Regions from separate parts of the Pseudoduganella sp. UC29_106 genome, predicted to be linked through region 3. Evidence: predicted binding sites of a transcription regulator. Region 3 holds the regulator's gene; each other region holds the start of a gene.
The links. Region 3 encodes sigma-54, which starts transcription at its own class of promoters, with help from an activator protein. Its sites were predicted from a motif close to TGGCANGNAANCTGCTTT; they were not measured.
Positions count from the first base shown of each region.

Region 1 (4,614 bases), 1.5 Mb from region 3:
CCAGCAGGTTGCGCGCATCGGGACAGTATTTGTCGATCGCCGCCATGGCCGCCTGCACCGTCAGCGGCAGCATTTCCGTCGCCAGGTGATTGAAGCCGCCCGGGAAGAGATTGGTATCCACCGGCGCCAGCTTGTAGCCGGCGTTGCGCAGGTCCACCGAGGCGTAGAACGGCGGCGTATGCTCCTGCCACTCCAGACGGAACCAGCGCTCGATGGCCGGCGTGGCGGCGATGATTTTCTCTTCGAGGTCGAGCAGCGGTCCGGTCAGGGCCGTCACGAGGTGGGGAACCATGTTACTTCCTTGTTAATAGGGACGGGCGAACTCACCAGATTGGGGCAAACCAGTTAAAAAAAAGTCCGCAAAGCAAAAAAAACCAGCACCAGAAACCAAGTGTCAGGCACGGCGTGCCTGACACTAGCATTTTGGGGCATGGCTAAAATAAAAAAACGCCCCCGCGGGGGCGTTTCGGCCAGCTTCGGCTGGATCAGGCGTGATATGCCTGCTCGCCGTGACTGGTGATGTCCAGGCCTTCGCGTTCTTCCTCTTCCGAGACACGCAGGCCGATGACGATGTCCACCAGCTTGTACGCGATGACGGAGACGACGCCGGACCACAGGATGGTGATGCCGACAGCGGTTGCCTGGATCATGACCTGGCCGCTGATCGAATAGTCAGCCGATGCCTTGTTGGCAACATAGTCGAAGATGCCCTGGCCGCCCAGCGACGGTGCAGCGAACACACCGGTCAGGATGGCGCCCAGGATACCGCCCACGCCGTGCACGCCGAACACATCCAGCGAGTCGTCAGCGCCGATCATGCGCTTCAGGCCATTAACGCCCCACAGGCAGATGATACCAGCCAGCAGGCCGATGACCAACGCGCCCATCGGACCGACGAAGCCGCAGGCCGGGGTGATCGCCACCAGGCCGGCCACGGCGCCGGAAGCACCGCCCAGCATGGAAGGCTTGCCTTTGACGATCCACTCGCCGAACACCCACGACAGGGTGGCGCAGGCGGTTGCCAGCAGGGTGTTGATGAAGGCCAGCGCAGCAATGTCGCCCGCTTCCAGCGCGGAACCGGCGTTGAAGCCGAACCAGCCCACCCACAGCAGGGATGCACCGATCATGGTCATGGTCAGCGAGTGCGGAGCCATGGAATCGCGGCCGTAACCGACGCGCTTGCCGATCAGGATGGCGCCGACCAGGCCTGCCACGGCGGCGTTGATGTGAACCACGGTGCCGCCGGCGAAGTCCAGCGCGCCCTTCTGGAAGACGAAGCCGGCTTTCGCGGTTTCAGACGCGGCGGTAGCGGCGTCGGTGATCGCGTCCGGGCCGGTCCAGAACCAGACCATGTGGGCGATCGGCAGATAAGCGAAGGTGAACCACAGCACGATGAAGGCCAGCACGGCGCTGAACTTGGCGCGCTCGGCGAAGGCGCCCACGATCAGGCCGCAGGTAATGGCCGCAAAGGTGCCCTGGAAGGCCACGTAGATGAACTCAGGAATCACCACGCCCTTGCTGAAGGTCGCAGCTGCCGCGAAGGCGCCCTTGGCCGGATCATAGATGCCGCTCAGCAGTGCACGTCCGAAGCCGCCGTAGAACGCGTTACCCTCGGTGAAGGCGAGCGAGTAGCCATACACGCACCACAGCACGATGATCAGCGCGAAGATCAGGAAGACCTGCAGCAGCACGGACAGCATGTTCTTCGAACGCACCAGGCCGCCGTAGAACAGGGCCAGGCCAGGGATGGTCATCAGAATCACCAGCAGGGTGGCGACGAACATCCAGGCCGAGTCGCCCTTCTGTGGGACCGGTGCTGCTGCCGGGGCAGCGGCGGCGGCAGGCGCGGCGGCCGTGGCGGCGGCGGGCGCCGCTGCCGCGTCCGCCGGAGCGCTCGCCGCAGGCGCGGCTGCGGCAGCTGCTGCGGCTGGCTGCTCGGCCGGCTTGGCGTCCTGCGCCCATGCCGGCGCTGCGGCGGCCAATACCAGGGCGAGCCCGGCCAGCCATTTGCTAATCGTGTTTTTCATTCCAGGTTCCCCTTAAAGAGCGTCGTTGCCGGTTTCGCCGGTACGGATACGGATGACTTGTTCCAGGCTGGTGACGAAGATCTTGCCATCGCCGATCTTGCCGGTGCGCGCGGCACCTTCGATCGCTTCGATGGCCTGCTCGACGATGGCGTCGTCGACAGCCGCCTCGATCTTGGTCTTGGGCAGGAAATCGACCACATATTCCGCGCCGCGGTACAGCTCGGTGTGGCCCTTCTGGCGACCGAAGCCTTTCACTTCGGTCACCGTGATACCTTGCACGTTGATCGCCGACAGGGCTTCACGCACCTCGTCGAGCTTGAACGGCTTGATAATGGCGGTAATCATCTTCATTTTGGCCTCGCTTAGAAAGTCTTGGAGATCATCAGCACGGCGGATTTCTTGCCGAGATCCTTGCCGTAAGGGCCGACATAGGCGTCGGTATTGGTGTCCACGTAAGCCAGGGAAACGGTTGCAATGCCGAAGTCCTTGGTCACGCCGAGTTTCCAGTCGGTGTAGCTGACTGCGCTGTTGTGCTTCACCTTCTGATGGCCAACGTGGGCATTGAAGATGTAGCCATCCTTGATCTCGTAGTTGAACATGGCGTCAACGTAGCCGCTGTTCTTCGAATCCGCGAAACCGAACAGATTGCTGATCGAGTGAGAATATTTCAGGGCGAACGGGCCGTAGCCGACCTGTGCGTAGAGTTCTTTCGTGGTCGGGGCCGGGGTCAGGCCGTGGTCGGGGTAGATATAGGCCAGGAAGCCCACATCGTACGAAACATCGGGAACGATCTCACCGCGTTTGCCGAAGTAGATGTCCCATTCGACTTTTGCATCGCCGCCGGCATCATCGATCCACTTGATAGTGGAGGCCCAGGTACCCACATACAGACCAGTCGGGTTGTTGACATAGTCTGCGCCGCCTTGCAGGGCGGGCTTCAGGCGGGTTTGCGAGATACCGCGGTAGCGGTAGTCGCTGGTCAGTGCGGCGTTGAAGGAGATCTCATGATCCGGTTTTGCTTCCGGTGCTGCAGCGGCAGTTTCCTGCGCTTGGGCCAGGCCTGCGCCCATCGTGGCCATTGCCAGGGCAACGGCGGCGGACAGAGTCAGGATCTTGGTCGTTTGTTTCATGGCGATTCCTTTTGAGTGAATTTTTATTGCGGTTTAAAATTCAGGCTTAATGGGCTAGCTTTCCCAAGTATTAGCAGAATACGTGCCAGCAACTTGCGGCCGCGTTATTAGTGCGTAAACTGTTAACTCGGCAAGCAGCCGCACCAAATCAAGCCGTAGGCGCACCAGTGTGGTGCAGTCACATCACAATCACCAGGAAAAAAGTCTTATGGACATGAATAGTTTCTTTAATGATCTGCAGAGCAAGGTCAACCAGGTCATCGAAAATTCGCCGGCCAAGGACATCGAAAAGAACGTCAAAGCGATGATGACCCAGGGCTTCGCCAAGCTGGACCTGGTGACGCGCGAGGAATTCGACATCCAGCGCCAGATGCTGGAAAAGACCCGCGCCAAGCTGGAACTGGTTGAACAGCGCCTGGCCGAGCTAGAAGCCAAGCTGGTCGCCGACAACAAGTAAGCCGGCTCTTGTGACGCCTCAATCCCACTGAGGCGGAAAGCTCTACGATTCCTCCATCCATGGGAGGAAGCGATGAGTATTGCAGTCCTGAAAAGCCGCGCCCTGGCCGGAATGCAGGCGCCGGAAGTTTCGGTGGAAGTGCACTTGGCTAACGGCTTGCCGGCTTTCCATATCGTCGGCCTCGCCGACACTGAGGTCAAAGAGTCGCGCGACCGCGTGCGCGCGGCCATCATCAACACGGGCTACGACATGCCGGCCCAGCGCATCACCGTCAGCCTGGCGCCGGCCGACCTGCCGAAGGAGTCCGGCCGCTTCGACTTGCCGATCGCGCTCGGCATCCTCGCCGCCTCCGGACAGGTGCCCTGCGAAGCCCTGGAGCGCTATGAGTTTGCCGGCGAACTGTCGCTGACGGGCGAGCTGCGCCCCATCCGCGGCGCTCTGGCCATGACTTACGCCATGCACCGCGATTCCACCCGCAGCGGACGCGCCTTCATCCTGCCCCATGCCAATGCCGAGGAAGCCGCGCTGGTGCACGACGCTGCCATTTATCCCGCCGCCACCCTGCTCCAGGTCTGCGCCCACTTCGGCGGCACACCTACGCTCGCCAATCCGGAAGATGCCGGACGCGGCTGGAGCGATGGCGAGCGACCGCCGCTGGACGGTTCCGGCGTCGGCTCGGACTGCGTCGCCCCTGCCCGCCCGCGCAAACGGCGCGTGCCGGATGAGCCCGTATTTGCGCTGGAGCGCTACCAGGCATCGCCGCTGCCGCTGGCCTCCCCCTACCTCGACTTCGCCGACGTCAAAGGCCAGCAGCACGCCAAGCGCGCACTGGAAGTCGCCGCGGCAGGCCGCCATTCGATCTTGCTGATCGGCCCGCCCGGCGCCGGCAAGACGATGCTGGCCAGCCGTTTCGCCGGCGTCCTGCCCGCGATGACCGATGACGAAGCGCTGGAGGCCGCCGCCGTCCAATCCCTGATCGGCGGCTTTTCGCTGACTGGCT
Region 1 covers NZ_CP171977.1:590,358-594,971, reverse strand. The annotation lists partial or broken gene gshA (glutamate--cysteine ligase) at 1-292, opposite strand, end outside; gene ACHMW6_RS03310 (ammonium transporter) at 486-2,027, opposite strand; gene ACHMW6_RS03305 (P-II family nitrogen regulator) at 2,040-2,378, opposite strand; gene ACHMW6_RS03300 (TorF family putative porin) at 2,390-3,157, opposite strand; gene ACHMW6_RS03295 (accessory factor UbiK family protein) at 3,366-3,614, shown strand; gene ACHMW6_RS03290 (YifB family Mg chelatase-like AAA ATPase) at 3,687-4,614, shown strand, end outside.
Region 1: ACHMW6_RS03300 (TorF family putative porin) is a predicted target of sigma-54. The motif match lies at 3,228-3,245, and genes of this name have one in related genera.

Region 2 (4,614 bases), 2.3 Mb from region 3:
GTATCGGCCGGGACGTCGCGGCTGCAGACGATATAGCGTTTCAGGCCGGCCGGCATGTCGGCAAAATCGAGCGGCACCAGCGCCTGCAGCTGGTTTTCCCTGCCGCGCATGTGATACCAGTCTTCCCGGTCCACAAAGATATAGGAAGCGCGGCCTGCGGCCACCATGCGTATCATCGTGGCGGTATCGACGGTGCGGCGCATCACGCGGTTGCTGCTGGCGGCGATCAGGGCATCCAGTTCCGCGCCGTAGGAGACGCCATCGATCAGGCCCAGCGTCAGTTCGCGGTCGCCGAGCAGGGGATTTGAGCGAAGCATGTTCACGCACGCGCGCCAGCGCGGCGGGCCGCACCAGCACCACATGCGGCTGGTCCATATGCGTCGCCATGCTGTACTGCGCGACGGCCTCGCGCTCGGCCAGGCGGTACCAGCCGAACGAACAATAATTGCGGGCGCTGTGCTGGAAGTTTGCCCAGATGCGTTTCTGCGGCTCATTGACGAAGCGCGCGGGAATCCCGGCGGCTTCGAAAATCTGGCGCGCCTGCTCCAGCAGGAAGCCTTTGGATACGCCATTTTCCGTGTAGGAGTAGGGCGGCTTCTCGCGCCACGCGACCGTGAGCGGCGCGGTGAGCGATTCGGCGCCGAACACACCGGCTGCCGCGCCCAGTCCCACACAAGCGGCGAGAAAATGTCGGTTCATTGCGCAAATCCGTAATACTCTTGAAGTGATTATAGATGATAGTATGGAGCAACCAGAAAGGAGTTGTACCATGCAGAGCCGTCCCTATGTTGAGCCTACCTTGCATGACGATGCCGCCTCGGCGTTTGCACGGGTCAAGGCGATTTATGACGATAGCATTTCTTACCTGAGGGAGTCGCTGCAGCGCTTTGTGGAGGGCGAAACGCCGGCCGAGCGCATTCGCGCCTGCTACCCCTATGTGCGGGTGCAGACCGATACCGTGGCGCGCGCGGACTCGCGCCTGTCCTTCGGTTTCGTGGCCGGCCCCGGCGTGTTCGAGACCACGCTCACGCGTCCCGACCTGTTTGAAGTCTATTACCGCGAACAATTCCGCCTGCTGCTGAAGAATCACGGCCAGCAGCATATGCAGCTGGAAGTGGGCATGAGCGCCCAGCCTATCCCCATCCATTTTTCCTTTGCCGAGCATGACCACATCGAAGGCAATATGAGCGCCGAGCGGCGCATGCTGATGCGCGATGTGTTCGACCTGCCGAATCTGGCGGCGATGGATGATGGCATCGCCAACGGCACCTTCGAGCCGGCGCCGGGCGAGCCGATGCCGCTGTCGCTGTTCACGGCGCCGCGTGTCGACTACTCGCTGCAACGCCTGCGCCATTATTCCGGCACCTCGCCCACGCACTTCCAGAAATTCGTGCTGTTCACGAACTATCAGTTCTACATCGATGAATTCGTGAAGCTGGGCCATGAGCTGATGTCCCAGCCGGGCGACGACGGCTATATCGCTTTCATCGAACCGGGCAATATCGTGTCGCGCCGCGCCGGCCAGCCTGCCGAACCGATGGACGCCTTCGGCGCCGTGCCGCCACGCCTGCCGCAGATGCCTGCCTATCATTTGATCCGCGCCGACGGCGCCGGCATCACAATGGTCAATATCGGCGTGGGCCCGGCCAATGCGAAGACGGCCACCGACCATATCGCCGTGCTGCGTCCGCACGCCTGGCTGATGCTCGGGCACTGCGCGGGCCTGCGCAATACGCAGCAGTTGGGCGACTACGTGCTGGCCCACGGCTATGTGCGCGAGGACCATGTGCTGGATGAAGATCTGCCGCTGTGGGTGCCGATTCCGGCGCTGGCCGAAATACAGGTGGCGATCGAAAGCGCGGTGGCCGAGGTCACGCAGCTGGATGGCCATGAGCTGAAGCGCGTGATGCGCACGGGGACGGTGGCCAGCACCGACAACCGCAACTGGGAGCTGCTGCCGCAGCGTACGCCGGAGCGCCGCTTCAGCCAGAGCCGCGCCGTGGCGCTGGACATGGAAAGCGCCACCATCGCCGCCAACGGCTTCCGCTTCCGCGTCCCGTATGGCACGCTGCTGTGCGTCAGCGACAAGCCGATGCACGGCGAGATCAAGCTGCCCGGCATGGCCAACCAGTTCTACCGCGACCGCGTGGACCAGCACCTGCGCATCGGCATCCTCGCGCTGGAGCGCCTGCGCTCGCAGGGCTCCGAGAAGCTGCACAGCCGCAAGCTGCGCAGCTTTACGGAGGTGGCGTTTCAGTGACGCCGACAAAACCCACGGCATAAAACAGGTGTCTGCCACATCGTGGCAGACACCAGCTTTAAGGTGTTGGTTCTGCTTACTCCCACGGCGCGCCGGCGTCGCGGGAATCGACAATCTTCACGGCATAAAGTCCGAAGATATCGATGACCGCATGCGCGGCGATGGCCGCGATCAGGCCCACGTGCTCGAAGACGAGCCCCAGCGCCACGCCCATTGCAAACACGCCGCCCGCCTGCATCCAGCTGACGCGATCGGCTATCTTGAAATCATAAACGCGCAGGTGCAGCACCGTGAAGAGCAGGGCGGCCGGCCACAGGCCGAGCAGGGGCTGCAGTCCGGCGCGGAACAGCGTTTCTTCGCCGATGCCGGCGGCAAGGGAGATCCAGACGGGATTGAGGCCGCGCAGGTCGAGCAGCGCATAACTTTCGGCGGTGCGGCGGGCCAGCTTGTGCCGGGACTGGAAAAGCGCCGTGTACAGCGATCCCGCACCAACCACCGCGCCGCCCGCAGCGCCAAGCCCCAGCTGCAGCGGCCAGTCCATGCCCGCCACCAGCGCCTGCGGCAAGGGCGCGTGCTGCGCAAAGCGCATCAGCAGCAGGCCCACTGCGCACATGATCGCGCAGACCAGCCATTGCGAGCCTGGGCCGTACCGTTCCTCCATCGCCGCTCCGTCGTGGTGAGAGGCCACCACTATAACGCGGCTGCGCGGCAATCAGCGCGATGGACGGCGGCGCGCCAGGGCGAGCCCGGTCAGTCCGAGGCCGACGATGGCGATGGACAGCGGCTCCGGCACTTCCGCAGCCGGCGCCACGGCGTTTTCCAGCGGGTCATAATAAATCGTGCCGTTCCAGACGCGCGGCGCAAGACTGAAGCTGAAGTCATACTGCTTGCCGAGTCCTTCGAAAATGCGCATGTCCCCATTTTCGGAAGCGATGCTGCCAACGTCGCTGCCATTGGTGTAAGCGGTCGAGCGTCAACACATTGAAGGCAAACATGCCGCAACGATACTCTTCATCATGCTTCCGAGAAATTTAATGAATTTTGTTAATGGCTCCTCCCTGTCACGCAACAATCATGCCATTCGCGCATTTCACTAGTGAATCACCGCTGTTGTAAAAGTTTCCGACAGCTGGCGATCATTTCTTCAGCCAGTCTTCGTAGCGGATCGTACCCAGGCGCGGGTTGGGACCGGAAGGCACCAGGCTCTGGTCGTTAAGTTCCGTGCCGAAGTAGGGCGCTTTCGGATCGACGACGATGGCGCGCTTGTCGCCGGCAGCTTCCATTGCGCGGCCCACGATCTGGTACAGCTTGAATTGCTCGGGTCCGGCCAGTTCGACCATGCCATTGACCGGAGGAGCCAGCGTCACATCGGCCACCGCAGCGGCCACGTCGTCGGAGGCGACCGGCTGGATCAGCGCTTCGGACAGGCGGATCGCGTCGCCCTGCACCGAGGATTGCCCGATCGCCGCCATGAACTCGAAGAACTGGGTGGCGCGCAGGATGGTGTAGGGGATGCCCGCTTCCCTGATCATCTCTTCCTGCCGCATCTTGGCACGGAAGTAGCCGCTGGCGAGCAGGCGCTCGGTGCCCACGACGGACAGCGCCACGTGCTGCTTCACGCCAGCTTCCTTCTCGGCCCTGGCCAGATTGCGCGCGGAGTTCTCAAAGAAGGCCATCACGTCCGCATCGGCAAAGGATGGCGAGTTGGAGACGTCCACCACAATGTCGGCGCCTGCCAGCGCTGCGGCAAGGCCTTCGCCGGTGACCGCATTCACGCCCGATGCGGGGGAGGCGGCACGCACATCGTGCCCCTTCTGCTGCAGGATCCTGACCGTTTTGCTGCCGATCAGGCCAGTACCGCCAATAACGACGATCTTCATCTTTCATTCTCCTTTATTCGAGGCCGGCCTTGTCGAGGCCGAAGGCTTTGTCGTGGGAACCCGGGACCATGGTGAAGCCGATATTGATGCGGTTCCAGGCATTGATACTCATGACTACGAACGAGAGGTCGGACAGTTCCTTCTCCGACAGCTGCGTGCGCACGCGTTCATAGATCTCTTCCGGAACGCCGCCTTCGGGCAGGCGCGTCAGGACGTCGGTCCAGGCCAGGCAGGCGCGCTCGCGCGGCGAGAACAGCGTCGATTCGCGCCAGGCCGAAAGGTGATAGATGCGCAGTTCGCGCTCGCCGAAGATGCGGGCCTGCTTGATGTGCATGTCCAGGCAGAAGGCGCAGCCATTGATCTGCGAGGCGCGGATTTCCACCAGGTGACGAATGCTTTCTTCGATGGCGCAATTCTGGATCGCGTTGTTCAGATCCAGCATCTTCTTGACGAGCTCCGGAGACTGCTGGAAGT
Region 2 covers NZ_CP171977.1:4,083,567-4,088,180, reverse strand. The annotation lists gene ACHMW6_RS20485 (hypothetical protein) at 1-323, opposite strand, end outside; gene ACHMW6_RS20480 (hypothetical protein) at 316-714, shown strand; gene ACHMW6_RS20475 (AMP nucleosidase) at 770-2,260, shown strand; gene ACHMW6_RS20470 (type II CAAX prenyl endopeptidase Rce1 family protein) at 2,337-2,921, opposite strand; gene ACHMW6_RS20465 (PEP-CTERM sorting domain-containing protein) at 2,973-3,173, opposite strand; gene ACHMW6_RS20460 (SDR family oxidoreductase) at 3,397-4,140, opposite strand; gene ACHMW6_RS20455 (carboxymuconolactone decarboxylase family protein) at 4,154-4,614, opposite strand, start outside.
Region 2: ACHMW6_RS20465 (PEP-CTERM sorting domain-containing protein) is a predicted target of sigma-54. The motif match lies at 3,323-3,340, and genes of this name have one in related genera.

Region 3 (4,614 bases):
TCCACGCTGCCGGCCGAGAAGTGGCGGTCGATCAGGGCGCGCTGAGCTTCCAGCTCGCCGGCACCGGCCAGCTCGCGCATCGGCGCTGCGAAGGCGGCAATTTCGGCGGGCAGCGCAGCGGCGGGGGACGCGTCGATCAGCGCGCCCAGCGTACGCCATTCGGCTTCCGGCACGAAATGGTCGGCCAGGCCGAGATAGAGCGCGTCGGCGGCGCCCACGGTCAGGCCGGTCAGGCCCAGCCACATGCCCAGGCTGCCCGGCGCATGGGACAGGAAATGGCTGCCGCCCACGTCCGGGAACAAGCCGATATTGACTTCCGGCATCGCCAACTTCGTACGGCCGCTGACAATGCGCACGCCGCAGCCCGGCCCGCCCTGCGAGATGCCCATGCCGCCTCCCATCACCACCCCATCCATCAGGGCAATATACGGTTTGTTGTAGAAATGAATTAAATGATTTAGCCCGTATTCCTCGGTGAAGAAATCCTCAAGCAGCGCGCTGTTGCCCTGGGCGAGCTGTGGCCCACTTCATGGAAGAAACGGATATCACCGCCCGCGCACAAGGCTTTGCCGCTGCTGCTGCGGATCACCACCGCCGCCACGGACGCATCGCCGCGCCAGGCCAGCAGCGCACGCGTGATGGCGCGCACCATGTCGAGGGAGAGGGAGTTGAGTGCCTTGGGGCGGTCGAGGGTGATGAAGCCGGTGCTGTTGCTGATGTGGGTGATGACGTATTCGCTCATTGTTCTCAGGGTGAGGTTGCAAAAAGGGCGCCAGATGCGCCCTTTGTTGATGAGTCCCGCGTGTCCTTTACATAGCGGTGACTGGTGCTTCGTAAGTGTCCGGCAGATGCTTGATCGCTTCGTGGTTATGGTTCTGCACGCGGTCCTTGTGCTTCATGACCTGGCGATCCAGTTTGTCGATCAGCGTATCGATGGCGGCATAAAGGTCTTGCGAAAGGCTCTCCACATACACAGTCTTACCCGACATGCGCAGATTAATCTCTGCTTTTTGACGTTTTTCTTTCTCGGTGAGGTTATCTACAGTCAGGATGACAGCAATATCAATCACTTGATCGAAATGGCGTTTAATCCGCTCCAGCTTGTTCTGCACGTACTCGCGAATCGCTGGGGTCACTTCGACATGATGTCCACTGATGGTGAGATTCATACACACTCCTAAAGATGATGTCGCTTACAAGTTCATACATGCTTGTAGCATGCAGCGGAACCGTGCACTACAAAGACTTGCGGAGACTTACTGGTGGGATCTTCAATGCTTCTCGGTACTTGGCAACAGTACGTCGCGCTATGACCATGCCCTGTTCTCCCAGCATGTCCGCAATCTTACTGTCGGATAAAGGATTTTTCGGGTCTTCTGCTCCTGTCAATTGCACGATCAGCGCACGGATCGCAGTCGATGAGGCTTCACCCCCAGCTTCAGTCGCGACGTGGCTTCCAAAGAAATATTTCAACTCAAACATGCCATGCGGGGTGAGCATGTATTTTTGAGTTGTTACCCGAGAAATAGTGCTCTCGTGTAGTCCCAGTGTATCAGCTATTTCACGCAACACAAGGGGTCTCATGGCCACTGCGCCATGACTGAAAAAGTTCTTTTGTCTTTCTACTATCGCCTGCGAAACGCGCAGGATTGTGTCGAAGCGCTGGCGCATATTCTTGATCAGCCACTTGGCTTCCTGCAGCTGGGCGCTCATCTGGGATTCGCCCTTGCCCTGCTTGAGCAGGCTCGCGTACAAGGCATTCACGCGCAGGCGCGGCATGACGTCGTTGTTCAGGCTGACCTGCCAGCCATTGCGGCTCTTCTTCACGATCACGTCCGGCACGACATAGTCTGACACGTCTGACGCAAATTCAGCGCCCGGATGGGGATTGCACTGGCGAATCACCGCCTGCGCTTCGCGCAAGTCTTCATCGTCGCAGTCCAGCGCCTTCTTCAGCTTGTTGAACTCGCGCTGGGCAAACCAGGTCAGATGCTTCTCGACAATGCACAGCGCCATGCGGCGCGTGACCATGGGCACATTGGGCAGGCGCTTGATCTGCAGCGCCAGGCATTCGGACGCATTGCGCGCGCCCACGCCGACCGGGTCGAAGTTCTGCAGCAGCAACAGGGCCGTGCGCAACTCTTCCAGTTCGACTTCCAGCTCTTCCGGCAGGCGCGCATGGATCTCTTCCAGCGGTTCTTCCAGGTAGCCGTTCTCGTCCAGCGCATCGATGATGATTTCCATCAGCGCGCGGTCGCGCGCTTCCGCCACGGTCACGCGCATCTGCTCCAGCAGGTGCTCGCGCAGCGTGCAGTGGTTCGCTTCCAATTGCGGGCGGCTGTCCTCGTCGTCCGGCGACTTGTTGCGGCCGGAATCGCTCCAGTCGCTATCGCCTATGTCGCCGCCCTCGCCTTCGCCGCCTTCACCGCCTTCATAGCTGTCGGCTTCGGCGCTGGGCGCGGATTCGCCCTCGCCTTGCGGCGCGGACTCTTGTGGTGCTTCGGCAGAGCCATTGCCCTGGTTGATGGCGCCGTCCGCCAGCAGGCGCACCGAATGATCGAGCGGATCATCCAGGCGTTCCAGCAGCGGGTTGTCGCTCAGCAGCTGCTCCAACTCCTGGTGCAGCTCGAGCGTCGAGAGCTGCAACAGGCGGATGGATTGCTGCAGCTGCGGTGTGAGCGCCAGGTGTTGCGAGGTTCGCAGTTGCAGTGACTGTTTCATGGCCTTGCTTACATGCGGAAGTGTTCGCCGAGATACACGCGGCGGACAGACTCGTCGGCAATAATATCGTCCGGGCGGCCCGAAGCCAGCACCGAACCCTGGTTGATGATGTAGGCGCGATCGCAGATACCGAGCGTCTCACGCACATTGTGGTCGGTAATCAGCACACCGATATTGCGCTCCTTCAGGAAACGTACGATACGCTGGATTTCGATCACGGCAATCGGGTCCACGCCCGCGAACGGCTCGTCCAGCAGCACGAAGCGGGGGTTGGTGGCGAGGGCGCGCGCAATTTCCACGCGGCGGCGTTCACCGCCGGACAGCGACAGCGCCTGGTTCTCGCGCAGCTTTTCGATCTGCAGGTCGGCCAGCAGGGCTTCCAGGCGCTCGTCGATCTGCGCCTTGGTCATCGGCTTGCCGTCCACGTTCTGAATCTCCAGCACGGCGCGGATATTCTCTTCCACGGTCAGCTTGCGGAACACCGAAGCTTCCTGCGGCAGGTAGGACAGGCCCAGGGTGGCGCGCTTGTGGATGGGCAGCATGGACACGTCCACGCCGCCGATATCGATGGTGCCTGCGTCGGACGCGACCAGGCCCACGATCATGTAGAAGGACGTTGTCTTGCCCGCGCCGTTCGGCCCCAGCAGGCCTACCACTTCGCCGCAATCCACCTGCAGCGACACGTCATGCACCACCTGGCGCTTGCCGTAGGTCTTTTGCAGGCCCTTGACGACCAGGGTGCTTTCGCAAGTCGAAACCGCCATGCTTATTTCCCTGCCGCTGGCGTTGGGTTGGTCGTGGCCGGCGGCGTTGCCGGTGGAGCGGTGCGCGTCGGCTGGATCACCATCGTGCCGCGGCCGCCGCCCTGTTTTACTCTCGCCGGTGGAAGTGTTCTTCACGCTGAAGAATTCCTTGCGGCTGTCATAGGAGATGAATTCGCCTTCGACTTCGTCGCTCGGCTTGGCGCCTTCCAGGCGCTTGATCTTCGCCTTGCTGAACATCTTCACCAGTTCAACGTTCTCGTCGTACTCGATGCGTTCAGCCTCGCCTTCCACCCACTGGTCGCCTTCGCCGTCGCGCTTCTGGCGGAAGGTGGCCTTGCCGCCGCCGCCCGTCAGCACCACGTGCTGGAAGCCTTCCGGCGTCTGCGACACCACGGCGCGCGCCGCCTTCATCAACAGCGTGCCGCGCGTGAGGACCACATTGCCGGTGGCGATGCGCTGCTGCTTCACATCGTCCACTTCCAGGTTATCGAACTTGATTTCCATCGGCTTGTAGGAGTCGGCTTTTTCGGCGGCGGCCATGCCGCTCACCAAAGCCAGGACTGCCGAAAGCAGGAGTTTTTTCATCGTAATTCCATTCGTATTGGGTTAGCGCGCCTTCGGCGGGAAGACGAGCGTGCCGCGGCCGGACAGTTCCAACTGTCGGCTGGCGTTATTGGCGCGCATGCCACTGGCTTGCGCGGTGGTTTCACCCGATTTCATGCGCACCGGCTGGTCCGTCTCCATACGGTCCTCGTCCGGGTAGATCACCAGCTTATCCGTTTCCAGGTGCAGTTCCTGGTTCGCCTGCCCGGCGGCGCGGTCGATCCTTACCTCGTCGCGCAGGGTCACGCGGCTGTTCACATCATCCACCCGCGCCGTTTTCGAGCGGATATCCATGGGAGGCTTGTCCTCGGCCAGGCTGCGCACGATCGGCTTGTCGATCTCGGAGGAATCGTCGATCGGACGGTGGGTCAGCTTGTCGCCGGAGATGATGTAGCTTGGCTTGCCAACCTTGTTCAGGCGCACGAAGCTGAAGCGTTCGACGATGTAGTCCGGTTCATTCATCCGCATATCGGCCTGCATTTCCTCGCCGGCGCGGTTCAGCAACTCCAGTATCCAGAAGGAGCCG
Region 3 covers NZ_CP171977.1:6,368,027-6,372,640, forward strand. The annotation lists partial or broken gene ACHMW6_RS31710 (enoyl-CoA hydratase/isomerase family protein) at 1-742, opposite strand, end outside; gene hpf (ribosome hibernation-promoting factor, HPF/YfiA family) at 810-1,169, opposite strand; gene ACHMW6_RS31720 (RNA polymerase factor sigma-54) at 1,237-2,721, opposite strand; gene lptB (LPS export ABC transporter ATP-binding protein) at 2,730-3,485, opposite strand; partial or broken gene lptA (lipopolysaccharide transport periplasmic protein LptA) at 3,657-4,070, opposite strand; gene lptC (LPS export ABC transporter periplasmic protein LptC) at 4,092-4,614, opposite strand, start outside.

Region 4 (4,614 bases), 200 kb from region 3:
CGGAAATCAGCGAGCGCACGCTGCGCGAAGACTTCTTCCCGCCGTTCGAGCGCCTGATCAAGGAAACCAATGTGGCGGCCGTGATGCCGTCCTATAACGAGATCGGCGGCCTGCCGTCGCACGCCAACCGCTGGCTGCTGACCAAGGTCCTGCGCGAGGAGTGGGGCTTCAAGGGCGTGACCGTGTCCGACTACTTCGGCATCAAGGAACTGATCACCCGCCACAGCCTGGTGGACAACGAGAAGGACGCCGCCTACCGCGCCATCAAGGCCGGCGTGGATATCGAAACGCCGGACATCTTCGGCTACAAGATGCTGCCCCAGCTGGTGAAGGAAGGCCGCGTGTCGGTGAAGGAAATCGACGCCGTGGTGTCGCGTATCCTGGAACTGAAATTCCTCTCCGGCCTGTTCGAGCAGCCTTACGTGGACGCCGACCTGGCCGACAAGCTGACCGCCACGCCGGACGCTGTCGCCCTGTCCCATGAAGCGGCCGTGCGCTCCGCCGTGCTGCTGAAGAATGACAAGGGCCTGCTGCCGCTGAATCCGAAGAAGATCGGCAAGGTGCTGCTGGTCGGCACGCACGCCAAGGATACGCCGATCGGCGGCTACTCGAATGTGCCGCGCCATGTGGTGTCGATCTACGACGGCCTGAAAGCCGAGGCGGACCGCCAGGGCTTCCAGCTGTCCTGGTCCGAAGGCGTGCGCATCACCGAAGGCCACAGCTGGGGCAAGGACGAAATCGTCTTCACCAAGCCGGAAGTGAACGCGAAGCTGATCGCCGAGGCGGTGGAAGCGGCCAAACAGGCCGATACCATCATCATGGTCCTGGGCGACAATGAGCAGACCAGCCGCGAAGCCTGGGCCGACAATCACCTGGGCGACCGCCAGTCGCTGGACATGTACGGCCAGCAGAACGACCTGGCGAAGGCCCTCTTCGACCTGGGCAAGCCGACCGTGGTATTCCTGCTGAATGGCCGTCCACTGTCCGTGAACCTGCTGGCCGAGCGTGCGGACGCACTGGTGGAAGGCTGGTACCTGGGCCAGGAAACCGGCTTCGCTGCCGCCGACCTGCTGTTCGGCCGCGCCAACCCGGGCGGCAAGCTGCCCGTGTCCTTCGCGCGCAATACGGGCCAGCTGCCGATCTTCTACAACCACAAGCCTTCCGCGCGCCGCGGCTATATCGACGGCGTGACCACGCCTTTGTTCCCCTTCGGCTTTGGCCTGAGCTACACCACCTTCGCGATCTCCGAGCCGCGCCTGTCTTCCGCCAAGATCGGCGTGGACGGCACGACCAAGGTGTCGGTGGACGTGGCCAACACCGGCAAGGTGGCCGGCGATGAAGTCGTCCAGCTCTACATCCGCGACGACATCAGCTCCGCCACCCGTCCGGTGAAAGAGCTGAAAGGCTTCCAGCGCCTCACGCTGCAGCCAGGCGAGAAGCGCACCGTCACCTTCGACATCAAGCCGACCGACCTGCGCTTCTACAACTTCGAAATGAAACGCCTGGTCGAACCGGGTTCCTTCACGATCTCCGTCGGCCCGAACAGCGCCGACCTGAAGTCGACCAAGCTGATCGTTTCATAACTGTCGGAAAACTTTACATTTGAGGGGCGGCCGCAGTTGGGGTCGCCCCTAATTATTTGATTTCAAAGAAACTTAATTTTCTGGCCTGAAATTTACTTTAACGTGAAGAATCATTGTTAAGTCGGATTTCATTCATGTCCAAGTTCAGCAGCATCGTCCTCGCTTCCGCCCTCGCCTTCTGCGCTTCGTCCCAGGCAGCGGTCATCAATTTCAACAACCTCGCCGGCACCAATATTGCGAACAATAACTACATCTATAACGCAGGCGACAGCACCAAATACACCCATTTCTACAACAGCGACGCTGCGCTGGATGGCTTCTACTTCCACGGCAACAACACGTACGGCAATACCTGGGAATACTTCATCTCATCCGGCTATGGCGGCGGCGGCGATGCGGCAGGCACGGCATACAACGGTACGGACTTCCTGATGGGCTTTGGCGGCATCGTCATGAGCAGCCAAAACGGTTCGGCATTTTCGGTAAGCAAGATCGACCTGGTGAGCTGGCAAGGCGACCAGGCTATCGCCACGTTGTTCGGCACCCGGATGGACAGCAGCACCATCAGCTACACCGTCGATCTGAGCACCGCGGCCAATTGGTCCAAGCAGACCGGCGATGACTTCACCAGCTTCTCACTGAATGGGTTCACTGGCCTGAAGTCGCTGAGCATCACCAGCAGTAACGCCGGCAGCTACCTGGCGGTCGACAACATCACGGTTAACGCCGTCCCGGAACCCGGCTCGCTGGCCATCGTCGGCCTTGGCCTTGGCGCCCTGGGCCTCGTCCGCCGCCGCAAGCGCGGCTAACGGCCGGCGGCGGCCTTGAAGGCGGCGATCTTGTCGTAGTTTTCGCAGTCCTGTAATTCAGGCTGCCAGTTGCGACTCCAGGTGACTGCGATGGAGTGCATATTGCCGGCTTCAAGATCGAGTTCGCGCGCCAGCTCGTAGTTGGCGTTGACCTCGGCCTGGCATTCGGCGGTCGTCATGCCTTCATACTTGGCCTGCCCGGCCGGCTTCGGCTGGACGAGGTGGGCGAAGTAGTAGCGCCGGCAGCCCAGCGCCACATGGGGCGCACCCTGGCATTCGGACGCCTTGGCGGGCGAATTATTCTGCGCCCAGCGCTCCCCCTCCTCTTCCTGCCGCTTGCGGCGCGCTTCGATGGCGCTGCGGCAGCCGCGCATGAATTCGTCCGAGCCCTCGCACTCGGAAAACTTCACCGGCGACTCTTTGCTGCCCCAGTCGCGCCCGGCCATGAATTGATCGCTTTCACGCGCGGCGGCTGGCGCCATCGGTATCACCGACGCAGCGCGCTCCCGCGCATGATCAGGCTTCCTGCATGCGCTGAGTCCCAGGCCGAGCGCCATGGCGACGATGATGATAGTGGTCTTCAAAGAGCAGTCTCCAGGCGTTTCAGACGAATGCGGATCGGATGGTCGGCCGCCAGCGCCGCATATGCCGGCAGACTGCGCCGCGACTGCCTCGCGCAGCAGGCCGGCCGCTTCAGGGTCGGACTGCGCCAGCCGCTGCAGGCATGCCTGTTCGCCGTCCGGCGCGCACATTGCGAGCTCCCAGGCGGCGCGCAAGGCCGGCTCCTGCCCTGCCATGCCGTCCGACGGCATCCAGTCAGCGACGCCAGCGCGTCGCAGCACCGCGGCGCGTTCTTCGATCGTATGCAGGGCCGGATACAGGTCCAGGCTGTCCTCGGGCCGGTCCAGCTGCAGCGCCTTGCCAAGGACGGCCTTCACCGCCGCGCCACGGAAAGCCGGATGCACTTGCGTCAGCGCGGGGCCGAGCTTCGCATATGTCGCCGGATAATTCTCATTCGGCATGACCAGCCAGTTGGCGAAGACCGGCCCGCCCTCGCCTGCCTCCGGGAGCAGCAGCATCTTCACGCCGCCATTATCGGCCTTCGGCGCGCCGGACAGCGACACCGAACGGCTCTCGCCACCCAGGGACGCGATCAGTTCAACAGGCACGCCCCCAACGCTGTCCAGCGCCACCGACACCTTCGCCTCACGCCCGGCCAGATCGCGGCCGGCGAAGTCGAGCCACATACGGCCACCCTCGACGCGCACCAGCAGGCTGTCGCCCGCTTTCTTGTCCGCGCCGCGCACGAAGACGGGCATCAGCCGCACTTTCTCCATCAGGCGCATGACGTCGGCCGCCTGGCCCACCGGCAGCGCGCCCTCAGGCAGCACAGGGAAGCCGTCCCTGCGCCGCGCCTGCGCCAGGCCAGGACAGTCGCTCAGGGCCAGTCCATCCACGCAGTGCTCATGCCAGGCGCCCTTGCGGACGGCGTCCGCGGCGAAATAGGCCAGCAGATCGACACTGTCGTACCCGAAGCCCCCCACCCGCAGCGACTGCGGCTCCAGCCACCCGCGTCCGCGCATCCATGCGCCAATGCGCTGACCCCATGCGCCGTCGATATCGCTGCGGGCGACCGCGGACACCAGCCTGCCGCGCATGCCGTAATCGATGCTGGCCTGGATCGTCAGCGTCCGCGCCGGCCAGGCCATGCGCTTGCTGCAGCTCAGGGGCTGCACATCGCTTTGCTCGCGCGGCAACTGACACTGGTAACCCGCGTTGCGCAGCGCACCGGTCAATGTCTCGACCGGCATGCCGTAGGTCGCCCAGCGGTCGATACCGCCATAGCCGGCGCTGTGGGTGCTCGTGTAGTACGCGTAGGCGGGATCGCCCGGCGCCTCCAGCAAGGCCTCGCCGCCGGCCAGGCGCGCAGCCAGCAGTGCGCCGACCGTGACAGCGGCGACCACAGCCCCCGCGCCGGCTACTCGCATGCGCCGCCTCATTTCGTGCCCACGGCGACGCCGTCCAGCGTGATACGCCAGGTGTTCTTCGCATCGGCTGCGAAAATCAGCGTCTGCTCCTGCCCATCGGCGCTGCGCGTATAGCGCGCCATGCTGACGTATGGGATGGGCGGAGCGGGCGGCGGCTCCGGCTCCCCACAGGCCACCCGGTGCAGCAGGCACTGCGTGGCCCGCGGATAAATGGTGCGCGCATTGCCGGTTTCG
Region 4 covers NZ_CP171977.1:6,573,010-6,577,623, forward strand. The annotation lists gene ACHMW6_RS32670 (glycoside hydrolase family 3 N-terminal domain-containing protein) at 1-1,583, shown strand, start outside; gene ACHMW6_RS32675 (PEP-CTERM sorting domain-containing protein) at 1,718-2,392, shown strand; gene ACHMW6_RS32680 (hypothetical protein) at 2,389-4,380, opposite strand; gene ACHMW6_RS32685 (hypothetical protein) at 4,389-4,614, opposite strand, start outside.
Region 4: ACHMW6_RS32675 (PEP-CTERM sorting domain-containing protein) is a predicted target of sigma-54. The motif match lies at 1,665-1,682, and genes of this name have one in related genera.